One region of the Lysinibacillus sp. fkY74-1 genome, then DNA from elsewhere that is predicted to be linked to it. Evidence: a T-box and tRNA genes for the amino acid it is inferred to sense, from the RefSeq annotation. Region 1 holds a T-box; the other holds one or more tRNA genes.
What was found. The T-box of region 1 lies ahead of ileS (isoleucine--tRNA ligase). A T-box ahead of a tRNA ligase gene usually reads a tRNA of that ligase, here a tRNA-Ile.
Positions count from the first base shown of each region.

Region 2: it encodes a tRNA-Ile, which carries the amino acid that the T-box ahead of ileS (isoleucine--tRNA ligase) is inferred to sense. The anticodon was not compared.

Region 1 covers NZ_CP170173.1:2,495,782-2,500,497, forward strand. The annotation lists gene ACE1MS_RS12110 (LysE/ArgO family amino acid transporter) at 1-169, shown strand, start outside; gene ileS (isoleucine--tRNA ligase) at 211-3,303, opposite strand; T-box leader at 3,363-3,599, opposite strand; partial or broken gene ACE1MS_RS12120 (DUF2785 domain-containing protein) at 3,843-4,324, opposite strand; gene ACE1MS_RS12125 (hypothetical protein) at 4,261-4,500, opposite strand; gene ACE1MS_RS12130 (hypothetical protein) at 4,497-4,716, opposite strand, start outside.
Region 2 covers NZ_CP170173.1:3,563,539-3,568,254, forward strand. The annotation lists gene ACE1MS_RS17430 (trypsin-like peptidase domain-containing protein) at 1-867, shown strand, start outside; gene ACE1MS_RS17435 (diaminopropionate ammonia-lyase) at 932-2,140, opposite strand; partial or broken gene ACE1MS_RS17440 (iron siderophore-binding protein) at 2,270-2,538, opposite strand; tRNA gene ACE1MS_RS17445 (tRNA-Glu) at 2,592-2,663, opposite strand; tRNA gene ACE1MS_RS17450 (tRNA-Ser) at 2,666-2,756, opposite strand; tRNA gene ACE1MS_RS17455 (tRNA-Asn) at 2,766-2,842, opposite strand; tRNA gene ACE1MS_RS17460 (tRNA-Ile) at 2,847-2,923, opposite strand; tRNA gene ACE1MS_RS17465 (tRNA-Gly) at 2,925-2,998, opposite strand; tRNA gene ACE1MS_RS17470 (tRNA-Phe) at 3,004-3,079, opposite strand; tRNA gene ACE1MS_RS17475 (tRNA-Asp) at 3,136-3,211, opposite strand; tRNA gene ACE1MS_RS17480 (tRNA-Met) at 3,215-3,289, opposite strand; tRNA gene ACE1MS_RS17485 (tRNA-Ser) at 3,341-3,433, opposite strand; tRNA gene ACE1MS_RS17490 (tRNA-Ile) at 3,449-3,525, opposite strand; tRNA gene ACE1MS_RS17495 (tRNA-Met) at 3,533-3,606, opposite strand; tRNA gene ACE1MS_RS17500 (tRNA-Ala) at 3,634-3,709, opposite strand; tRNA gene ACE1MS_RS17505 (tRNA-Pro) at 3,727-3,803, opposite strand; tRNA gene ACE1MS_RS17510 (tRNA-Arg) at 3,813-3,889, opposite strand; tRNA gene ACE1MS_RS17515 (tRNA-Leu) at 3,898-3,986, opposite strand; tRNA gene ACE1MS_RS17520 (tRNA-Gly) at 3,992-4,066, opposite strand; tRNA gene ACE1MS_RS17525 (tRNA-Leu) at 4,103-4,187, opposite strand; tRNA gene ACE1MS_RS17530 (tRNA-Lys) at 4,209-4,284, opposite strand; tRNA gene ACE1MS_RS17535 (tRNA-Thr) at 4,291-4,366, opposite strand; tRNA gene ACE1MS_RS17540 (tRNA-Val) at 4,370-4,445, opposite strand; rRNA gene rrf (5S ribosomal RNA) at 4,456-4,571, opposite strand.

The DNA of each region.
Region 1 (4,716 bases):
CACTACAGCATGTGTCCTTATTTCTTGGCTATGGTTTTTTGGCCTTACTGTAACTGGATCCTCTTTCCAAAAGCTTGATAGCTCCGGAAATGTGATGAGAATTTTTAATAGATGCTCAGCGATTTTCATTTGGGCGACAGCTTGTTATCTAGCATTTGGCTTACTGTAACCTACAGAGAAAATGCTCAGGATGAATCCTGAGCATTTCTTTTATAAGGAGATACAAACAGTGAGCTTTTCATCAAATAGCTCTGTTTCTGCCGATCTCACTTCTGTCCATTCTTCGCCATAATGTATGGATTTGACTAGTACATTGGCTTGTAATAACGCTTCATGCTGTTGAATGACGGAAAGTACCTCTTCACTACCGCAAAAGGCGATGGATATATATTGTTCAACAGGCAGCTGCCACTTTTTACGAGAATCTTGGATGAACCGAATTAATTCTCGTATTTGTCCCTCTTGTAGCAAACTCTCGGTTAATTGAACATTCATCAATACACGGCATTTGCTATCTTCAGCTAAAATATAGTCGTCTTTCACAATCGCTTCAGCTATGACATGACTTGATAATAATGTTAGCTGTTGCTCTTCCACTATGATGGGCACTTCCCCATTTTGCTGTAGCTGTTCTTTCTCTTCATCCGTTAACGTCATCATATACGATTTTACTTGATTGACCTGTGAACCAAAAGCAGTACCAGCTGTTTTAAAATTAAGCCTATATTGGACACTTTCATAAGCTGAAAAATCATGCGTCCATATGCAAGCCTTAATGTTTAATTCCTCTTGTATTAACTGGCTATAAGCTTGATAGCCAGTCAGCTCTCCAGACACCTCAACAATAAGCTCACTTAAAGGCTGTTTGACCTTCATTCCTTGACTATTACGTATACTCCTACCCAGCTCTACAACCGTTAAAACCGTAGACATTTCTTGTTCCAGCTGAGGATTCACAAGCTTTTCTTCGTAGATTGGGTAGTCTTCTACATGCACACTCTTGCCTGTTAATTGTCGGTAAATATCTTCGGTGATAAAGGGCGTAAATGGTGCAAGTAATCGGCAAATGTTCGTTAAAACCTCATAAAGGGTACTAAATGCACCTCGTTTATCCGCTGTCAGCCCATGTGCCCAAAATCTTGCACGTGATCGACGAATGTACCAATTGCTTAGTTCTTCCATTAATTGTGCGATTTCTCTTGTAGCATACGTAAATTGAAATTCATCCATAGCTGCCGTCACAAGCTGAATTGTGTGATGCAATCGTGACAATATCCACTGATCTAAAGGTGTTCGTGTACCAGTATTTGTAGCATCATACGTAAATCCATCAATGTTGGCATAGAGCTGATAAAATTTAAATGTATTATCCAATGTATCCACTAGCTTTGATTTGGCATCCACCACAATCTTTTTGGAAAAACGCTTTGGATTCCAAGGAGAGCTATCAACTAAAAATGCCCAACGTAATGCATCTGCCCCATATTGGTCCATTAACTCTACAGGCTCTAATGCATTGCCTTTACTTTTTGACATCTTTTGTCCATGTTCATCCAACACATGCCCTAACGATAACACCTGTTTATAAGCAGGCTTTCCAGTAAATAACGTCGAAACCGCTAATAAGCTATAGAAAAAACCACGTGTTTGGTCGATTCCCTCAATCACAACATCTGCTGGAAACTGATTGTGAAAAGCCTTGACATCTTCAAATGGATAATGTTGCTGTGCAAATGGCATTGAGCCGCTGTCAAACCATACATCCATTACCTCTGGTGTCCGCGTCATATCTCCTTGACATGTAGGACAAGTACAAACAATTTCATCAATAAACGGTTTATGAAGCTCTATTTGCTGATCGACAGCTCCCTTGGCTAATTTTTCTAACGCTGTGATACTATGAGGAGCCTCCTCATGACCGCAATTCTGACAAATCCAGACATTCAACGGCGTACCCCAATAGCGGTTGCGGCTTATATTCCAATCCACTATATTTTCGAGGAAGTTGCCAAATCGCCCATCCTTAATATGACTAGGATACCAAGTCACTTGCTGATTGTTTTGTAATAATTGCTCTTTTAAAGCGGTCATTTTGATAAACCAGCTATCCGTTGCATAGTACAATAATGGAGAATCACAGCGCCAGCAATGCGGGTAGCTATGCTCATATTTTTCTTTACTAAATAAGAGCTCCTTTTTCGCAAGCATTTTTATAATGTCCACATCACAATCTTTTACAAATCGTCCGACAAGCTCTGGCACCTCTTCTGTGTAACAGCCTTTCAGATCCACTACATTGACAAAGGACAAGCCATGCTGTTGAACCGTTTTATAATCGTCCTCCCCATATGCTGGAGCAATATGCACAATCCCTGTACCGCTATTCTCCGTGACATAATCAGCCATCACGACAACATGACCTTGATGAACCGTTACATATGAAAATGGTGGCTGATAAGACACACCAGCAAATTCCTGCCCAGTATGCTCACTTAAAATTTCCACAGCTTCAGTGAAAACCTTAGAAACCAAAGATTTGGCTAAAATAAATACCTGATCCCCTTGCTTTACCCGTACATATTGTAAAGATGGGTTCATCGCCAACGCTACATTGGCGGGTAATGTCCATGGTGTTGTGGTCCAGCCTAAGAAATATTCATCACAATCAGCAAGCTTAAACATAGCTGTGACAGATAAATCTTTCACATCCTTATAGCCCTGAGCTACCTCATGTGAGCTTAAGGATGTTTGACAACTCGGGCAATATGGTGAAACACGATGCCCTTTATATAAAAGCTGTTCCTTATGAACATGACTTAAAATATGCCACACCGATTCTATATAATCATTGCTTAATGTGAGATAGGGATCATCCATATCAAGCCAATAGCCAAGCTGTTCTGTAAAGGAACGCCATTTCTGTTCATAGGTAAAAACACTATTTTTACACGCTTGAATAAAGCGCTCCACTCCATACTTCTCAATCTCCTGCTTCCCTGAGATACCTAAGGCTTTTTCTACTCCTAGTTCTACAGGTAAACCATGTGTATCCCAGCCTGCTTTTCGTTCAACAAAAAAACCTTGCATTGTTTTATAGCGGGCCACTACATCTTTAATCGTTCTTCCAAAGGCATGCCCAACATGTGGTAAACCATTTGCTGTCGGTGGTCCCTCATAAAATACAAAGGGCTGCTGTCCAGCTCGATTTGTGACAGAGGCTAAAAATGTTCCCTCTTGCTCCCACAATGTCCGTATCCGTGTTTCTCGTTCAAGCGTCGTTTCTTTCTTTTGTTCTGTTTGCATTTAATTCCTCCTATACAATTCTATTTTGTATAAAAGGCATACAAAAAACCCCGTCCCAAGAAAGGGACGGGGTTAACCGCGAATACCACCCTAATTCTATTGACGCCAGTCAATAGCACTCAGCAACGTACTATCATACGTGTTCTTTTTAACGGTAGACACCCGGGTTAGCTTACTGTTTTCAGCCAACCTTCTCAGAGAGGATTTTCATGTAACACCTGCACACCGACTTCCACCAAATGTCGGCTCTCTGTAGAACAAAATGAAACATTACTTTTTCTCATCAACGAATTTGTATGCTTTTATTGTCACTCATCTTATCAGATTTACCAATTGTCTGTCAACGGTGGACAATCTTAATTAATCTCATTTAGACAAGTGATAATGCTTCGATGCAAGGTTGCATACTGAGCTTGGTGATTCGTTTGAATAAAAAAGCTCTTTAGCAATGTTTTACTATTAAACCTTACATGATAAAAATACTCTTCGTCCACTTAATCTTTTAATGTGGATAGGATTGATGGAATTTACTGGAATGATCAGACTACCTCATTTTGTGCTAAGCCTCGCTCCAACATCGCAAAAATGGGTACTAACAGCCTTTCATCCTCATCATGAATAAAGATATATTGAGGCTGTAAATAAATGGACCCTAATGCATGTAACATATCAACATAGGCAGTTTTCTTTATTTTAGGATTTTTCACAAGTTCATCGATCGCACCTGATACATGTGCTACACTATGCGCCCATCCCTTGCCAGGTACAAAGCCCTTCCATCCATTTCTTCTTTTACATAAGCCAGTAATTTTGTTTGACCTTCGTCTATCCTGTCCTGCGTTAAAAAATCATCCTCTAAATCTCTTGCTAAAATAAATGCAACCAATAAAGTTGTAAAGGAACTAGTAAAGACCCCATCTGATGCCACTTCCTCAATATCTTTCCATAATAAATGGTTCAAGCAGTAATGCCAGAGGTCTGTCCTATAACGATATCTAACAAATTTTTTTCGAGTATCCATTCATAGAAGCCACTATAAATATAGGTATCTCTTAGCTCACTATCGGTCGAGCCGATATGGGCTAGCATGGACTGTAATAGCTGTTCTTGATTCACTTGTTCCCATGTTGTTTGACGCTGTTTTATTGTGCTTAGCTTATCTTTTAAATCACCTGCCATCAATATATCCTGTATCAATTGTCAAACTCCCCTTTATTCCTTATGGTTATGTTCTCCCGGTAGAGCCCCTCTAACTTCCAACCATTATTAAAACGGACATATGTAAATTCCTTTTGCCAATCATCCGTGTGCAGAATTACCCTGCTACGCCAGGGTAAGGTGGAAGCATATATTTGCCCTCTACGAACCTCAGCTATATCATCGGTTACACCAAGAAGTGTAGAAGGTGCAATT
Region 2 (4,716 bases), 1.1 Mb from region 1:
AACTCTATGGGTCAAGAATCACCTGGTACTGTAGTCGGTATATCTAATCGTTATGATATAGCTTTAATACATGTTCCTAACTATCAAGACAAACCCCCATTAGGAATTGAAACAACAGAATCACCTATTGGCTTAGAGGTCATTGCCTTCGGAAGTCCACAAGGCTTTGAAAATTCAGCTTCCATTGGCTATATAACAGGTAACAAACGTGATATGAAACTTGAAAATTTTATATACAAACAAATATATCAGGTCGATGCTCAAATTGATAAAGGTAGTAGTGGGGGGCCATTGGTGGATGTTAATACAGGAAATGTAATTGGCATTAACTCACTACTTTACACAACCGAAACAAGTACACACTTCGCCTTCTCTATCCCTCTTTACAGTATGGTAGATCAATTTGATGGTTGGATTGCTCAGCCTCTTTCTGCAAATGAGGTTCTTTCTGTTGCTAATCTATACGAAAATAATCAACAACCTGTTAGTAAATCAGATATTACTAATGAAACGGACAATTTGTTAGCAGGTCAATTCGTACAAGCATTCCGCCTATACTATGAAATGGCTCTTAATGAGGGGGATTTTTATTGGATTGCCGATATGCTTGCGCCTAGTAGTTCTGCTTATAAAGAACTAGAAAAATATATTAATGAGATTGCGTATCAAGGCAACTACTTCTATTTTACAAACAATGAAGTACTTGATGTACAATATTCGAACGGCCAATACTATGTGGATATGAATAAAACCTTTGATTTCTATGATGCCCAAGGTAATTATCAATTTTACGATCGGTATAAGACGTATACTGTGATCACAGATGAATACGGTGCTTATAAAATTGCCACTATTAAAATTCACTAATATCATCTTTTTTTACAATGAAAGCCATCGAGAGTGAACTTCTCGATGGCTTTCGTCTAAATTACTATTGATATTTTCCATGCCACACTATTTGTCGATAATTTTCTTTATCCGTGTCACCCTCTGTATTAATTAATAATACTCTCGAAGCGCTATTTAACTGTAACGTATCTTTTAATTGTCTATAACGATTATTTGTCATGATTTCATAAAAACAACCAAATGGAGCTGCTCCCGATTCTCCTGCTACAATGCGTGTATCTGTGTTCAATGGATTACCAAGGATACGCATTCCTGTTGCTGCTACTTCTTCCCCGCAACTAATGCTTACTTTCGTATAGGCATTTAACAGTTGCCATGCCTGAGGATTCGGTTCGCCGCACGCAAGCCCTGCCATTATCGTTTGCATGTCGCCACCAACAGTTATAAATTCATTGGTTCCTGCTTTAAAGCTTTCATAATAACAATTAGCTACATGTGGCTCTACTAAAACAATAGTAATTTCATGCTCATAGTATTGTCTTAAAAAGGCAACGACTGCTGCTGCAAAAGACCCTACTCCGGCTTGTAAAAACACATGGGTTGGAGCTTGTTCTATCTCTTCAACAACCTCTTGTATTAGAGTTGTATAGCCCTGCATAATCCATAATGGGATTTCCTCATAGCCATCCCACATTGTATCCTGAATTAAAACCCAACCATGTTCTTTAGCAAGGTGTGAAGTATAACGAACCGTATCATCATAATTCATTGCCGTAATTTCAGCATGGGCTCCCTCATTTATAATGTTTTGTAATCGTTCCTTGGCGCTACCAGCAGGCATATAGATTCGTGCTTGAAAACCTAGCTCTCGAGCTGCCCAAGCTACCCCACGACCATGGTTCCCATCTGTTGTTGAAATAAAGGTTAACTCTCCCAACTGATCTTTTATTTTGGATGACTTTAATTGTTCAAATGAAAGATCTTCAATATCTTTATTGAGCAGATTGGCAACATATTGTGCGATAGCATAAACGCCTCCTAGTACTTTAAAGGCATTCAAACCAAATCGAAACGATTCATCTTTTATCCAGATTTTTTCTACATCTAAATAAGAAGCTAATGATGCTAAATGATGGAGTGGTGTCTTTTCAAACTTCTCATATGTACGTTGGAATTGACTAACTTTCTTTACTTGTTCAAGTGTAAAATTCGAAAGTAAGGCTGTTATTTGTCCGTCATTATCTTGGCCTACATCATGTTGATTAGGAATCCATTTTAATTTTTCTCTCATATCTCTCCCCCTCTCTCCACATCTTAGTCTATTTCTCTAAAAAATACAAAATGCTCTTACTATCTAACGTAGGAAATAAAAAAACTATACACTCACCTTATTTCCATGAATGTATAGCTTATCCATTAATTATTTCGCAAAGATTTCTTCTACTTGATCTAGCATAATAGCAGCAGCTAAAATTCCTCCAGCTGTACTCCAAATGACATCATCTACTTTATGTGCATTGCCTTTTTGTACAGCAGAAAGGTTTTTCCAAAGAGGATCTCTGTCCACTCTTGTTCAGTTGCTAATGCTGAATCATCACCTATTGGCATGTATGTGAAGAAGAAAATAACATTCCCATCCATTTGGGGGATTACTTCTTTCCCTACCTCTACTGCTAAGTTTTCTAGCTTTTCAGTTCATAAAAAAAGTGCAGTAGATGTAAATTCATCTACTGCACTTAGTATGACCCGTACGGGATTCGAACCCGTGTTACCGCCGTGAAAGGGCGGTGTCTTAACCACTTGACCAACGGGCCGATGGCGGAGAAGGAGGGATTTGAACCCTCGCGCCGGTTACCCGACCTACACCCTTAGCAGGGGCGCCTCTTCAGCCTCTTGAGTACTTCCCCATAAAAAAATGGCTCCGAAGGCAGGACTCGAACCTGCGACAACCTGATTAACAGTCAGGTGCTACTACCAACTGAGCTACTTCGGAATATTGGTGGGCCTAAATGGACTCGAACCATCGACCTCACGCTTATCAGGCGTGCGCTCTAACCAGCTGAGCTATAGGCCCTTGGAGCGGGTGATGGGAATCGAACCCACGACATCAGCTTGGAAGGCTGAGGTTTTACCATTAAACTACACCCGCATAAATGGTGGGTCAGGACGGAATCGAACCGCCGACACTTAGAGCTTCAATCTAATGCTCTACCAACTGAGCTACTGACCCATTTCGTCCATGCTAAGCTTGCTCACTCTTTGCTTATCACGTCTATCAATAAATAATGGCGGTCCCGACCGGGATCGAACCGGCGATCTCCTGCGTGACAGGCAGGCATGTTAACCGCTACACCACGGGACCATTTGGTTGCGGGGGCCGGATTTGAACCAACGACCTTCGGGTTATGAGCCCGACGAGCTACCACTGCTCCACCCCGCGATAATCATATTGTCTTTTCGAGTTTTTAAAGCACCATTCATTCATAGAAACTGGAGGAGGTAGAGGGATTCGAACCCCCGCGCGGTGTTACCCGCCTGTCGGTTTTCAAGACCGATCCCTTCAGCCAGACTTGGGTATACCTCCGTAACAATATATAAATGGTGGACCTTGCAGGACTCGAACCTGCGACCGGACGGTTATGAGCCGTCTGCTCTAACCAACTGAGCTAAAGGTCCTTTAAGATGGCGGCAGAGGGGATCGAACCCCCGACCTTACGGGTATGAACCGTACGCTCTAGCCAGCTGAGCTACGCCGCCAGGATCTTTATACTGGTTATTTTACTATGGTGGAGCCTAGCGGGATCGAACCGCTGACCTCCTGCGTGCAAGGCAGGCGCTCTCCCAGCTGAGCTAAGGCCCCATAATATTTTTTGGAAATGGTCGGGAAGACAGGATTCGAACCTGCGACCCCTTGGTCCCAAACCAAGTGCTCTACCAAGCTGAGCTACTTCCCGTTGTTCTTATGGCGCGCCCGACAGGAGTCGAACCCATAACCTTCTGATCCGTAGTCAGACGCTCTATCCAATTGAGCTACGGGCGCATATAAAATGGTGCCGAGGACCGGAATCGAACCGGTACGGTAGTCACCTACCGCAGGATTTTAAGTCCTGTGCGTCTGCCAGTTCCGCCACCCCGGCACATTTGGAGCGGAAGACGAGGTTCGAACTCGCGACCCCCACCTTGGCAAGGTGGTGTTCTACCACTGAACTACTTCCGCATGTGCATAAGTTTTTTTATCTGGCATATTGAAAAATGGTGCGGGTGAAGGGAGTCGAACCCCCACGCCTTGCGGCGCTAGATCCTAAGTCTAGTGCGTCTGCCAATTCCGCCACACCCGCTTAATATGGTTGGTACTTAAATGGTGAGCCATGAAGGACTCGAACCTTCGACCCTCTGATTAAAAGTCAGATGCTCTACCAACTGAGCTAATGGCTCAAAAAATGGTGCCGGCTATAGGAATCGAACCCACGACCTACTGATTACAAGTCAGTTGCTCTACCTGCTGAGCTAAACCGGCGAATGGTGGAGGATGACGGGCTCGAACCGCCGACCCTCTGCTTGTAAGGCAGATGCTCTCCCAGCTGAGCTAATCCTCCTGGGTATTATGCCTAGCGACGTCCTACTCTCACAGGGGGAAGCCCCCAACTACCATCGGCGCTAAAGAGCTTAACTTCCGTGTTCGGTATGGGAACGGGTGTGACCTCTTTGCCATCATCACTAGACTGTTTTATTATGTATCTTGTTTTGAAGTTGTTTACCTGTCCTTCAAGACAAGAATTATTGTATAACGTTTTCTCATATTGTGCAATACTTTTTTATAAAAAAAAGAAATTATTACTTTTAAAAGATATTTTTGTTAAGTAAGAG